DNA from 2 places in the Nocardiopsis sp. NPDC055551 genome. Region 2 is predicted to be linked to the other one. Evidence: riboswitches for the same ligand, from Rfam matches in the RefSeq annotation. Region 2 holds a riboswitch; the other holds the start of a gene.
The links. Region 2 has a riboswitch for glycine ahead of gcvP (aminomethyl-transferring glycine dehydrogenase). Riboswitches for the same ligand answer to the same signal wherever they lie in the genome.
Positions count from the first base shown of each region.

Region 1: linked by a shared signal. The riboswitch ahead of gcvT (glycine cleavage system aminomethyltransferase GcvT) and the one ahead of gcvP (aminomethyl-transferring glycine dehydrogenase) in region 2 are both predicted to bind glycine.

Region 1 covers NZ_JBSHJJ010000013.1:42,174-49,346, reverse strand. Annotated here, with positions in the region: gene ACWGSK_RS22285 (AMP-binding protein) at 85-1,809, shown strand; gene ACWGSK_RS22280 (3-deoxy-7-phosphoheptulonate synthase) at 2,014-3,075, shown strand; gene ACWGSK_RS22275 (penicillin-binding transpeptidase domain-containing protein) at 3,155-4,057, opposite strand; glycine riboswitch at 4,207-4,307, shown strand; gene gcvT (glycine cleavage system aminomethyltransferase GcvT) at 4,455-5,567, shown strand; gene gcvH (glycine cleavage system protein GcvH) at 5,733-6,113, shown strand; gene glyA (serine hydroxymethyltransferase) at 6,116-7,173, shown strand, end outside.
Region 2 covers NZ_JBSHJJ010000001.1:196,329-203,501, forward strand. Annotated here, with positions in the region: gene ACWGSK_RS00795 (mannose-1-phosphate guanyltransferase) at 1-144, shown strand, start outside; gene ACWGSK_RS00800 (FHA domain-containing protein) at 752-1,297, shown strand; gene ACWGSK_RS00805 (bifunctional nuclease family protein) at 1,468-1,941, shown strand; gene ACWGSK_RS00810 (MerR family transcriptional regulator) at 2,410-2,898, shown strand; glycine riboswitch at 3,026-3,118, shown strand; gene gcvP (aminomethyl-transferring glycine dehydrogenase) at 3,241-6,111, shown strand; gene ACWGSK_RS00820 (tetratricopeptide repeat protein) at 6,326-7,173, shown strand, end outside.

The DNA of each region.
Region 1 (7,173 bases), on a different contig from region 2:
GCACACCCCGACCCACCGCCCGCACGGCGGTGGCGGCCCGTGGACGGCGCGCGGCGCGCGCCGGAGCCGAACCGGAGGTCTTCGATGTCGAAAGGGATGTCCGAGGGCGCGCGGGAGTTCCGTGCCGCGCGGGACCTGCTCCTACAGCGCCAAGAGGACCGGGAGGACCAGGAGACCGTCCGACGCGAATTCGCCTGGCCCCGGCCCGAACACTTCAACTGGGCGCTCGACCACTTCGACCACGTGGCGACGACCCGGCCGGACCGGACGGCGTTATGGCTGGTGGAGGAGGACGGCACCGAGACCCGCCACACCTACCGGCGGTTGTCCGAGCGCTCCGACCAGGTCGCCAACTGGCTGCTCTCGCAGGGGGTCCACCCCGGCGACCGGATCATGGTGGCCTTGGGCGACCAGGTCGAACTGTGGGAGATCACGCTGGCCGCGATCAAGCTGGGAGCGGTGGTCTGTCCCACCTCGCCGGCGCTCGCGGAGGGCGACCTGGTGGATCGGCTGGACCGAGGCGAGATCTCGCACGTGGTCTGCTCTCCCACCGAGACCGAACGCTTCGACCCGTTGAGGGGTCACTGGACGCGGATCTGCGTGGGCTACATGGACGGCTGGCTCAGCTACCCCGACTCCGAACACGCCGGGCTGGAATTCCAGCAGCCCAGACCCACCGCCGCCGGCGATCCCCTGCTGATGTACTTCACCTCGGGGACCGCCACCGCGCCAAAACCGGTCACCCACACTCAGAGTTCCTATCCCATCGGGCACCTGTCCACCATGTACTGGCAGGGGGTCCGGCCGGGGGACATCCACCTCAACGTGTCCGCGCCCGGGTGGGCCAAGCACGCCTTCGGCAGCTTCTTCGGCCCGTGGAACGCGGAGGCGACCGTGCTCGTGGTCAAGCAGGCCGCGTTCGATTCCGAGAGATTCCTCGACGCGCTGGTGCGGCGCGGGGTGGACACCCTGTGCGCTCCGCCCACGGTGTGGCGGATGCTGGCCCAGGCCGACCCCGGGGCGTATCGGGTGAACCTGCGCGAGGCCGTGGCCACGGGTGAACCGCTCGATCCCGAGGTGATCCACCGCTTCCAGGAGGCGTGGGGGATCACCGTGCGCGACGGGTTCGGGCAGACCGAGACGACCATGCTCATCGGCAACGGCCCCGGACAGCCGGTGGTCACCGGTTCCATGGGCCGCGCGCTGCCCGGATACGACATCTCGATCATCGACCCGGCCACCGAGGAACCCTCCGACACCGGCGAGATCTGTGTGGACCTGGGCAACGCCCCCGTGGGCGCGATGCGCGGTTACTCCGACGATCCCGAACGCACCCGCCGGAGCACCCGCGCGGGCCGGTACCGCACCGGGGACATCGCCTCCGTGGATTCTCGCGGTCACATTACCTATATCGGCCGAATCGACGACGTGTTCAAGGCCTCGGATTACCGCATCTCACCATTCGAGCTGGAAAGCGTTCTGGTCGAACACGAATACGTGGCGGAGGTGGCCGTGGTGCCCTCCCCCGATCCCCTGCGACTGGCGGTGGTCAAGGCGTACGTGACCACGGTCGACGGGGTGGCACCCGACTCCGAGAGCGCGCGGGCCATCCTGCAGTACGCGCGCGATCGACTCTCACCGCACAAGCGGGTCCGCCGCCTGGAGTTCGGAGTCCTGCCCAAGACCCACTCGGGTAAGATCCGACGGGTGCACCTGCGCCGGGCCGAGTCCGAACGCGGCACGGTCACCGACGGCACACGCAACCCACGTGAGTTCTGGGAGGAGGACCTCCCCGGGTTGAAGGAATGATCCCTCCCCACCCGCGAGGTTCCGAATAATCGCACCCGCGCCTTTTCGTCTCAGAACATGAGACGGAGTTCGGGCAATTGCGCAAATGTGTCCTTTCCCATCCCCGCGAACCGGTGGAATGACTCACGTCACCACGCCGGCACCGATGTGCCGCGCTACGGTTTCAGTACCGCAACAAAACGACCGGACGGGAACAGGGAAACGATGACGAGCACCAATGACACACGGGTGGCGAGTTACAAGCCGCTCATCGCGCCCCGGGACCTGCTCGCGGAACTTCCGCTCGGCGACGAGAGCACCGCCTTGGTCGAGAGCTCGCGCGCCGAGGTCAAGCGCGTCCTGGACGGGGAGGACGACCGTCTGCTGGTCGTCGTCGGCCCGTGTTCGGTGCACGACACCGAGTCCGCCATGGACTACGCGAACCGCCTGGCCGAGCTGGTGCCGTCGATCAGCGCGGACCTGTGCGTGGTCATGCGCGTGTACTTCGAGAAGCCCCGCACGACCGTGGGTTGGAAGGGTCTGATCAACGACCCGGGGCTGGACGACACCTACGACGTGCACCGTGGTCTGCGCACCGCCCGCAAGCTCCTGTTGGACATCAACGCGCTGGGGCTGCCCGCCGGGACCGAGTTCCTCGACCCGATCACCCCGCAGTACATCGCCGACGTGGTGTCCTGGGGCGCCATCGGCGCCCGCACCACCGAGAGCCAGGTGCACCGTCAGTTGAGCAGCGGTCTGAGCACCCCCGTCGGGTTCAAGAACGGCACCGACGGTGACGTGCAGGTCGCAGTGGACGCCGTGGGCGCGGCCTCCGCTTCGCACACCTTCTTCGGTGTGGACCCCAGCGGTGCCGGTTCGGTCGTGGAGACCCAGGGCAACCCGGACTGCCACGTCATCCTGCGCGGCGGACGTAGCGGCCCCAACCACGACCCGGCCTCGGTGGGCGCCGCCCTGGAGGTCATCGGCGGGGCCGGTCTGCCTCCGCGGCTGATGATCGACGCCAGCCACGCCAACAGCGGCAAGGACCACGTCCGCCAGGTGGGTGTGGCCCAGGAGATCGCCGACCAGGTCGCCGAGGGCCAGAAGGGGATCATCGGCGTGATGCTGGAGAGCTTCATCGAGGAGGGCGCCCAGAAGCTCGGGGACCCGGCCGCGCTGACCTACGGCCAGTCCATCACCGACAAGTGCATGGGCTGGGAGACCACCGAGGGTGTGCTGACCAACCTCGCCGAGGCCGTGCGCCGGCGCCGCAAGAACGCCGCCTGACCCTCGTCCCCCACGACGTGGAAGGGGGCTCGACACGGAACATCCGTGCCGAGCCCCCTTTCCGCGTCCACGGGACCGTTCAGGCACCCGCGGCGCTCGGCGGGAGCACGTCGAGTTCCACCAGGAAGTCGCGTCCCAGCGACTCGCGCACCCCGGGGTCGGTGTCCTCGTCCAGACGCAACGCGAACGTGTGCAGGTCATCCCCGTTCTCCACCCAACCGACCCACCAGCCCGGCACCGAATCGGCCTCCGCGCCGAGACCGGTCCGCCCGTACAGGGTGTGGTCGCCGCCGCGTTCGATCTCCAGCATCTCCCGCAGTGCCTCCTGGTGCTCCACCTCCACCGGCAGGTCGGCGCGGGCCAGCGCCGCCAGGAACGTGGTCTGCTCCACCGCGGTGATCTCCAGCGGACCGTCCACCCAGAACCGGCCCGGTTCGCCGTCCTCGCCCACCTTGCGGTTGCCGTAGTCGAAACGGTCCACCCAGGTGGACATCCGGTCGTGACCGATGCGTTCGGCGACCTCCTGGTGCAACGACACGTCGGGGGTGGGCAGGGATTCGCGCAGACTCAGCTCGTCCTCGCCCCCGTCGGAGACCACCTCGTCGAGGTCGGACACCACACCCGTCTCCAGGGCGATGAGCGTGTTCGGGAGCTTGAACGTGGACGCCGGAACCACCCGTTCGCGGGCCTGCTCGGCGCCCACCACGGTCACGGAACCCTCCCGCACGTCGTGGAGCACGAAGGTGCCCTCCACCCCCGCCTCGTCCAGCAGCGAAGCGAGCTCGGGGCGCTCCACCGCCTCCAGGTCACCGAACGCGATCGGGGTGCCGCTCTGGTCCGGCCGAGCAGGCCGGTCCGCCTCGGGTTCGGCCCCACCACCCGAGCACGCGACGCCCGCCACGAGGGTGAGAACGGAACCGGTGGCGGCCAGGGCGAAGCGGACCGTCCTGGGAGAACGGATGGGAACGGTGTCGGTACGCACTCGGCTCCTCCAGCGGTGTTCGAGGGAACGTCCGATCCCAAGCTAGGTCATGATCCCGTTCCGGTCCCCCACCTTCCGAAGAGTCGATCCACAACCCGTCGGCCACTCTTGGGAGCCCTGTGTCGCCGCTGCTAGGCTGAACCCGTTGCTGACCCCGTACGGGAGAGCGCCCACGTAACCAACGCGGGCCGCCGAAGGAGCAATCCCTCCCCACAGACAACCTCTCAGGCACACGGACCGTACGGGCGAGACCACTCTGGAAAGCAGGGACGACGTTCCCTCGCCGAAGGTGCAAGCCACACCACATGCGTGGCGAAGCTCTCAGGCACCCATGACAGAGGGGGAGGATGGCAACGCCTCAACGCAACAATCGACGCCCATCCTCTCGGGAGTGCCCATGTCAGAGTCCACCTCCACGCCCCGTCTGACGGCGTTGCACAAGACCCACGAAGAGGCCGGGGCCACCCTCGTCGACTTCGCCGGCTGGCTCATGCCGCTGCGCTACGGCAGCGAGACCGCCGAACACACCGCGGTCCGCGAGGCCGCCGGGCTCTTCGACCTCTCCCACATGGGTGAGATCCGTCTGAGCGGCCCGCAGGCCGACCAGGCCCTCGACAACGCCCTGGCCGGCCACCTGTCCAAGCTCAAGGTCGGCCGCGCCCGCTACACCATGCTCACCGCCGAGGACGGCGGCGTCCTCGACGACCTCATCGTGTATCGCCTGGCCGAGGAGGAGTTCCTCGTCGTGGCCAACGCGATCAACGTCCCGGTGGTCGCCTCCGCCCTGGCCGAGCGCGCCGTCGGATTCGACGTCGAGGTCGTCGACGAGTCCGCGGACTACTCCCTCATCGCCCTGCAGGGCCCCAAGGCCGTCGAGATCCTCGCCCCGCTCACCGACGCGAACCTGGACGAGATCCGCTACTTCGCCGGCTACTCGCACAGCGTCGCCGGGGTCCCCGTACTGCTGGCCCGCACCGGCTACACCGGCGAGGACGGCTTCGAGATCTTCATCAGGCCCTCCGACAAGGCACCCGAGATCTGGGCCGCCCTCATGGCCGCCGGCGCCGAGCACGGGCTGGTCCCCGCCGGGCTGTCGGCCCGCGACACCCTGCGCCTGGAGGCCGGGATGCCGCTCTACGGCCAGGAACTCACCGCCGCGCTCACCCCCTTCGACGCCGGACTGGGCCGCGTGGTCAAGTTCGAGAAGGGCGACTTCGTAGGCCGCGCCGCCCTTGAGGAGGCATCGCGCACCGCGCGCGCCCGGCGCCTGGTCGGGTTCGTCGCCCGCGGCCGCCGCCCGCTGCGCAAGGGCCAGGACGTCCTGCGCGACGGCGCCGTCGTCGGAACCATCACCAGTGGCGCCCCCTCCCCCACCCTGGGCCGCCCCATCGCCATGGCCTACGTGGACGGCGACCTCGACACCACGACCGGCACGTTCACCGTCGACGTGCGCGGCCGCGGTGAGGAGGTCGACGTGGTCGAACTTCCGTTCTACCAGCGGAAGTCGTAGGAGCGGGGTCCCCTTCGGACCCCCGCAGGACCTGCGCGCGCCACCACCCGGATCCCCACGAGGGACCGGAACGGTCGGGGCGTGACCAGGCGTAGGTCGGGTCGGGCCGGCGCGTCCGACGGGCGCACGGCACACAAAGGACGAGCATCTCCAAGGAGAGTTGAAGTGAGCGTTCCCACGGAGCTGGGTTACACCGCCAAACACGAGTGGGTCGTGATCAAGGACGGGGTGGCCACCGTCGGCATCACCGCGTTCGCGGCCGAGTCGCTGGGCGACATCGTCTTCGTCGAGGCCCCCACCGTCGGGGAAGAGGTCAACACGGACGACCCGGCCGGCGAGGTCGAGTCCACCAAGTCCGTCAGTGAGATCTTCTCGCCGGTCGACGGTGAGGTCACCGAGATCAACGAGGCCCTCGAAGAGGCGCCCGAGACGATCAACTCCGACCCCTACGAGAGCGGTTGGCTGTTCAAGGTCCGGGTGTCCGAGGAACCCACGGACCTGCTCTCCGCCGCGGAGTACACCAAGCTGATCGAAGGCGAGAACTGAAGATGACCAGCGACAACCTGCTCAACCAGACCCTGAGCGAGCTGGACCCCGAGGTCGCCGCGGCGGTCGACGCCGAACTGGGCCGACAGCGCGACACCCTTGAGATGATCGCCTCGGAGAACTTCGCCCCTCAGGCGGTTCTGGAGGCCCAGGGCACGGTCCTGACCAACAAGTACGCCGAGGGCTACCCGGGCCGTCGGTACTACGGCGGCTGTGAGCACGTCGACGTGATCGAGCAGCTCGCGATCGACCGTGCCAAGGAGCTCTTCGGCGCCGAGCACGTCAACGTGCAGCCGCACTCGGGCGCCCAGGCCAACACCGCGGTGTACTTCGCCCTGCTCAAGCCGGGCGACACCATCCTCGGTCTGGACCTGGCCCATGGTGGTCACCTCACCCACGGCATGCGGATCAACTACTCCGGCAAGATCCTCAACGCCGTGGCCTACCACGTGCGCGACGAGGACGGCACCGTCGACTACGACGAGGTCGCCGCCCTCGCCAAGGAACACCGTCCGAAGATGATCGTCGCGGGCTGGTCCGCCTACCCGCGTCAGCTGGACTTCGAGCGGTTCCGTAAGATCGCCGACGAGGTCGACGCCCTGCTCATGGTCGACATGGCGCACTTCGCCGGTCTGGTCGCGGCCGGACTGCACCCCAACCCGGTGCCGTTCGCCGACGTGGTCACCACCACCACGCACAAGACCCTGGGTGGTCCGCGCGGCGGCATGATCATGACCAAGGCCGAGCTGGCCAAGAAGATCAACTCCGCGGTGTTCCCCGGCATGCAGGGCGGTCCGCTGGAGCACGTGATCGCGGCCAAGGCGGTCTCGTTCAAGGTCGCCGCGAGCGAGGAGTTCGCCGAGCGTCAGCGTCGCACCGTCGCCGGTGCCCGCATCCTCGCCGAGCGCCTGACCCGGCCGGACGCGACCGAGGCGGGCGTCAAGGTCCTCACCGGTGGCACCGACGTCCACCTCGTCCTGGTGGACCTGGTGGACTCGCCGATCAACGGCCAGGAGGCCGAGGATCTGCTGCACGAGGTCGGCATCACGGTCAACCGCAA
Region 2 (7,173 bases):
ATCGAGTCGGACGGAAGCTGGGCGCTGGTCCTCCCGGACACCGCCGAAGCCGTCACCCATCTTTGGGCCGAAGGTCCTGATTCGGACAAGGCTCAGGCTCTGTTGGACGAATGGGCCTCCGTCGTGGAGCGTGCGGAGGGCTGAAATGGCAGGTCGTGGGCGTGGGCGGCGGTGGCCGTCCACGCCCACGTGCTTCGGTCCGTCCGTCGGTGGGGAAAAATCGCCCGGCAGGGCGGTCGAGCGGACGAATCGAGCGGAATCCCAGGTCAATCCACGGTCGGGAGGCCGACGAAAATCCACTCCGCGTTCAACAGAACCAAACCCCTCGGACGGGCATCTGCCCCAGAACAGGCGTTGATCTCTTCCGAGGTCCGGTGTGGCGGTGCCCCGGGTGCCGCCTCCATCGAGTCCGTCGCACGCCCGTGTCACGGGGCCGCGCGGCGGGCCACGGGGGAGCGAAACCCTGTCTGGACAGGGATATGGTTTAAAGTCGAGTGTTCCCTGAAGCATCTCGTCACCATCGACACAAGGGGTTCCGGCAACGGCGGACGTCCGTCGGGGTGACAAGGGGCAGAACATAGGGGATGAGACCTAGCGACCGACCGTGTGGGACGATCCGTTGCCGCGAAAGCGGAACGTCTCACCGTGTTCCGGACGTTGAGCGGGCACAGTGTCCGTCCGGCGAGCCGGAACGCGCCACCGATCAGCCGAATCAAGCACCGCCCCGTGCGGTAGGAGGCCGAGCCGACCTATGTCGAGCGTTTACTGCACGCAGTGCGGTCACGCCGTTGCGGATGATGCCCGTTTCTGCTCCCACTGTGGAACTCCCCTCCGCAGGGCCGACCAGCAGAATCCGCCGTCCAACACGGGCGGGGAGTCCGGTGGAGGGGACGTCACCTCCACCATCTCCATCTCCGGGATACAGGCCCTGGAGGACGAGGAAGCGGGTGAGGATCTCGGCGGCGACGACCCCGCCAGTGCCGATGCGTTGCCCCCGGGCACCGCGCTACTCGTGGTCCGCCGTGGCCCCAACGCCGGAAGTCGTTTCCTGCTGGACAGCGACGTGACCACCGCCGGGCGCCACCCCAACAGCGACATCTTCTTGGACGACGTCACCGTCTCCCGACGCCACGTGGAGTTCTTCCGCAGGGGTAACGGGTTCGGGGTCCGTGACGTCGGTAGTCTCAACGGCACCTACGTCAACCGGGAACCGGTGGACGAGGCCGAGCTGGGTGGTGGGGACGAGATCCAGATCGGCAAGTTCCGGATGATCCTGCTGACCAAGCCCCGCCGATGACGGATCGGTGACCACGGTCGACGGGGGTGGGAGGGCCGAAGAGGTTTGCGGCCCTCCACCTCCGGAGAGCTTTGTAACGAAGGGTGCCGATTTCGCCCTCGGGTCCTGATCCGACGGGGGAGCAGGGACGAGCGCCCAGCCGGCATGACGACTCGTGGGACGGAGACGCTGTGAAGCACATGGAGGTCGTCGGCGTCCGGGTTGAGATGCCTTCGAACCAACCGATTGTCCTGCTCAAGGAATCCGAGGGTGACCGCTACCTGCCGATCTGGATCGGCGGGGTGGAGGCCACCGCCATCGCCTTGGCCCAACAGGGGGTCGCGCCCGCCCGACCTCTCACGCACGACCTGTTCCGGGACGTGCTCGACGCCCTGGAGACCGGCCTGGAAACGGTACGGATCACGGGGCTGAGCGATGGCATCTTCTACGCCGAACTGGTCTTCAGCAATGGTGTCGAGGTCAGTGCACGACCCTCCGACTCCATTGCCCTGGCCCTGCGGACCGGAACCCCGATCTACGCGCACGAGGATGTGATCGACGAGGCGGGGATGCCGATACCCGACGAGCAGGAGGACCAGGTCGAGGCGTTCCGGGAGTTCCTGGACAACATCTCGCCCGAGGACTTCGGTCGACGCAGTACCTGAGAGATCGCAAGGGCGGGGCCCGCGCACGGCGTGGGCCCCTCTTCCTTGCCCGAGCGGGCCCATCGGCCCATGAGGCCGAGGACACGGCTGTGACCTGCGACTTCATTATCGGGGTCAGTGGTAGATTGGGATGAGGGAATGGACGCGGCGACCACAACCGAAAAGGCCCGGTCTCCTCGGGGCATCGGACGTACGGGTGGGTCGGAGCCGTCACCGCGCGTACTTGGCGACGCGCCGGGCGGCTTCGTTGACGCTGCCTTGGCGTCGCCCTACCGTCAGTGCTGTGGAACCCGCGGCGCGCCCATTCCCTGAGTGGACCTTCCCCTGTCGATGCCGCCGTGGGACGAGAAGCCGGAGGTCGGCGTGGCGGTAGCGAGCGGCAAGCGGGATCCCCATGACAGGCGGTCCGCGCTGCGGCTAGCGGGGCAGCAGGGCCTACTGTGCGAAGAGGACGTGATGGCGCTGCCTATGGACGTCGGGTATCGGGGCCCAGCGGCGTGTACGGCCGCCGGGATCACCTATCGACAGCTCGACTACTGGGCCAGAACCGGCCTGGTGGAGCCGAGCGTGCGCACAGGAGCCGAAAACGCCCCGCTGTACAGTCTTCCGGACATCCTGATGCTGAAGGTGGCCAAGCGTCTCCTGGACACCGGGATCTCCCTGCAGCAGATCCGCACGGCCGTCGACCACCTGCGCGGCCGTCCCGCCGGGGAGTTGGCCCGCATCACCCTGATGAGCGACGGTGTGAGCGTCTACGAGTGCACCTCCCCCGACGAGGTCGTCGACCTCATGCAGCGGGGCCAGGGCATGTTCGGGTTGGCGTTGGCGAACGTGGCCCGTGAGCTGGAGGAGGCGCTGGGGGTCGTCCCGGCCGAGGCCCGTTCCGACCTTCCCACCCCGGACCCCCGACCCGTCGACGAACTGGCCCGTCGGCGACGTGAACGCCGTACCGGTTGAGAGCGGTACGAAGGTGTGCCCTGGCTCCTCGTTCCGGAGTCCGATCGAGTACCTTCGTAACCACAACAGGGGTGAAAACCGACATTTCTCCCTGCTTGGATACATGTACAGAGCGTCAGCAGGCTTTTGATATCGCGCGGGAGAGACCCCGACGCTACGGGGCGCCGACGGGGCAATACTCCCCAGTAACCTCTCAGGCACCATGGACCGCGCGAAGGAGGCCGCTCTGGAGCCGGCATCGTCGTGCCCGGTGACAGAGGGGGAGACCGTGAGGAACACCGCCGATCGAATCGGCCCTGTCACCAGGAGGTCTCCGTGACTGACCCGTCGAACGCCTCGACCATGGGCGCACCCGCCCGGGTCTTCGCCGACCGGCACATCGGCCCCACGCCCACCGAGACGGCGGAGATGCTCAAGACCGTGGGCTACGGCTCCACGACCGAGCTCATGAGCGCCGCCGTGCCCGAGTCCATCCTCACCGGCCCCGGGCAGAGCGCCCCGCTGGCCCTGCCCGAGGCCGCGGGAGAGGCCGAGGCCCTGGCCGAGCTGCGGGAGTTGGCCGGTCGCAACCGCCCCCACACCACACTCATCGGCCTGGGCTACTACGACACGCTCACCCCGCCGGTCATCCTGCGCAACATCATGGAGAACCCGGCCTGGTACACCGCGTACACGCCCTACCAACCGGAGATCTCCCAAGGCCGGTTGGAGGCCCTCCTCAACTTCCAGACCGCGGTCTCGGACCTGACCGGTCTGCCCATCACCGGCGCCTCGCTGTTGGACGAGGCGACCGCCGCGGCCGAGGCCATGACCCTGGCCCGACGCGCCTCCAAGGTCAAGAGCGACGTCTTCGTCGTGGACGCCGACGTCTTCCCGCAGACCCTGCAGGTGTTGCGCACCCGCGCCGAGCCCCTGGACATCGAGGTCGTCGTCGCCGACCTGACCAAGGGCCTGCCCGAGGGCGAGGCCTTCGGAGTCCTGGTCCAGTACCCGGCCTCCAGCGGTGTGGTCCGCGACCCGAGCGCGGTCATCGAGCAGGCGCACGAGCGCGGCGCGCTGGCCGTGGTCGCCGCCGACATCCTCGCCCTGACCCTGCTGCGCAGCCCCGGTGAACTGGGCGCGGACATCGCGGTGGGTTCCACCCAGCGCTTCGGTGTGCCGCTCGGCTTCGGCGGCCCGCACGCCGGTTACATGTCCGTGGGCGAGAAGCTGCGCCGGCAGCTGCCCGGTCGTCTGGTCGGGGTGTCCGTCGACAACGTCGGCAGACCCGCCTACCGTCTGGCCCTGCAGACCCGTGAACAGCACATTCGTCGGGAGAAGGCCACCAGCAACATCTGCACCGCCCAGGTACTGCTGGCGATCATGGCCGGCATGTACGCCGTCTACCATGGCCCCGATGGGCTGCGGGCCATCGCCCGTCAGGTGCACACCCGCACCGCGTCCCTGGCCGACGCGCTCACCAAGCGCGGCTTCGAGGTCGTCCACGGCGCGTACTTCGACACCCTGCGCGTGCGCGTGCCCAGCGCCGACCGCGTCGTGGAGCGGGCACTGGAGTCCGGCGTTAACCTGCTCGCCACCGACCAGCACACGGTCGGTCTGAGCGTGGACGAGACCACCGGCGTGGACACCCTGGGCAAGGTCCTGGCCGCCTTCGGCGAGGCCGACCGTGGTGCCGAGCGCGGCCCGGTGACGGTGGACGAGTCCGCCGACCGCCTGCCCGCGGACCTGACGCGCGGCGTCGACTACCTCACCCACGAGGTCTTCAACACCCACCGCAGTGAGACCTCGTTGCTGCGTTACATGCGCCGTCTGGCCGACCGGGACCTGGCGCTGGACCGCACGATGATCCCGCTGGGCTCGTGCACCATGAAGCTCAACGCCACCGCCGAGATGGAGCCCATCACCTGGCCCGAGTTCGCCGGGCTGCACCCGTTCGCCCCGATGGACCAGGCGGCCGGCAGCGTGGCGCTCATCCGCGACCTGGAGGCCTGGCTGGTCGAGGTCACCGGCTACGACGCGGTGTCCCTACAGCCCAACGCCGGTTCCCAAGGTGAGCTCGCCGGCCTGCTCGCCATCCGCGGCTACCACCGCTCGCGCGGGCAGGCCCACCGGGACGTGTGCCTGATCCCCAGTTCGGCGCACGGCACCAACGCCGCCAGCGCCGTCATGGCGGGCATGCGTGTGTCCGTGGTGGCCTGTGACGACGACGGCAACGTCGACCTGGACGACCTGCGCGCCAAGACCGACAAGCACCGCGAGGAGCTGGCGGCCATCATGGTCACCTACCCCTCCACCGCGGGTGTGTACGAGGACACCATCACCGAGGTGTGCCGCCTGGTGCACGAGGCCGGAGGCCAGGTCTACGTCGACGGGGCCAACCTGAACGCCCTGGTGGGTTGGGCCAAGCCGGGCGAGTTCGGCGCCGACGTCAGCCACCTGAACCTGCACAAGACCTTCTGCATCCCGCACGGCGGCGGCGGCCCGGGCGTGGGTCCGGTCGCGGTTCGTTCGCACCTGGCGGGCTTCCTGCCCAACCACCCGGGCCAGCCGGAGGCCGGCCCGCACACCGGGGTCGGTCCCGTCTCGGCGGCGCCGTTCGGTTCGGCGGGCATCCTGCCGATCTCCTGGGCGTACGTGCGCATGATGGGGGAGAAGGGGCTGCGTTCGGCCACCGAGACCGCGGTGCTCTCGGCCAACTACATCGCCAAGCGCCTGGAGCCCTACTACCCGGTCCTGTACACCGGTGCGGGCGGACTGGTGGCGCATGAGTGCATCATCGACATCCGTCCGTTGCAGAAGACCAGTGGCATCAGCAACGAGGACGTCGCCAAGCGGCTGATGGACTACGGCTTCCACGCGCCGACCATGTCCTTCCCGGTCAACGGCACGCTCATGGTGGAGCCGACCGAGAGCGAGAATCTCGCCGAGTTGGAGCGGTTCATCCAGGCGATGATCGCCATCCGCGGTGAGATCGACAAGGTGGCCAAGGGGGAGTGGGGCGCCGAGGACAACCCGCTGTGGGGCGCTCCGCACACCGCGGAGGCGCTGACCGCCGACGAGTGGGGCCGCGGCTACACGCGCTCCGAAGCCGCCTACCCGCTGCCGTCGCTGCGCCAGGACAAGTACTGGCCGCCGGTCGGTCGGATCGACCAGGCCTACGGTGACCGCAACCTGGTCTGCTCCTGCCCGCCGCCGGAGGCCTTCGAGCTCTGAGGGTGGTGAGCGGGGTGTCGGCTTCGGTCGGCGCTCCGCTCTTTTCGGACCATAGCGAATCTACAACGTAAAGGCATCGCTTCGGGTGGGGCGACACGCGACATCCACTACCAGGGCGCAGCTCTCGTCATCGACCGGCAGGTTAGAGTTACGGCGAGCAGAACACTCGCGCCGCCCACCGCGTGACCCTCGCCCCCACGGAAAGTCGCACACCATGACCACGACGTCCGGATCTTCCGCACGCCCTGGACCCTCGGACCCGCAGCCCCAGGCCATCGACCCCGAAGACGTCGAGGACACCGGAACCGGTGGCGGGGACGCCGCCGACCTGTGCGATCAGGCCCGCGACCTGGCCGAGAACGGGCACCTCAAACGCGCCGCCAAGCTCTACCAGCAGGCGGTCGCCGCCGACCCGCATCCCAGGGTGCGGGCACGGGCCCTGTTGGGGCTGGCCGTGGTCCAAGACCAGCGCGGCGACCTGGCCGCCGCGCGTGAGGCCGCCCGTCGGGCGCTGTCCACCGGGGACGCGCGTTACGCGCCACGAGCCGCCTACCACCTGGCGCTGTCCCTGGAGCAGGAGGGCTCGCACGGTGAGGCCGCCCGGGTGTGGGAACGGCTGCTGGGATCGGGTGGCGCGGCCTACGGCGCGGTGGCCCGCTACGGGTTGGCGCGAGAGGCCGAAACGCGGGGTGAGCACACCGAGGCGGAGGAGCACTGGGAGGCCGCGCTGGAACTGCCGCCCGAAGGCGAACCGATGAGCCGTCTGCACGCCACCACGGTCCAGGACGCCGCCAGGGACCTGGCGGGGCGCCTGTTGGACCGAGGACAGGTGGAGGGCGCCTCCGTGGCGGTCGAGCGCGGTCTGGCGGTGGGAGACGACCCGGGTCTGCGCCTGTTGCGCGCCGCCACCCACCTGGAGCGGGCCATCTCCGACGTCGCCGGGGTCGCCGAGCCGGGCACCGCCGACGAGGGGGCGCACCCGCGGGCGCGCACCTCGGGCGCCGCGGTGGAGCTTCTGGCCGGTCTGTTGGTCCTGCGGGGCGAACCGGACGAGGCGGCCCG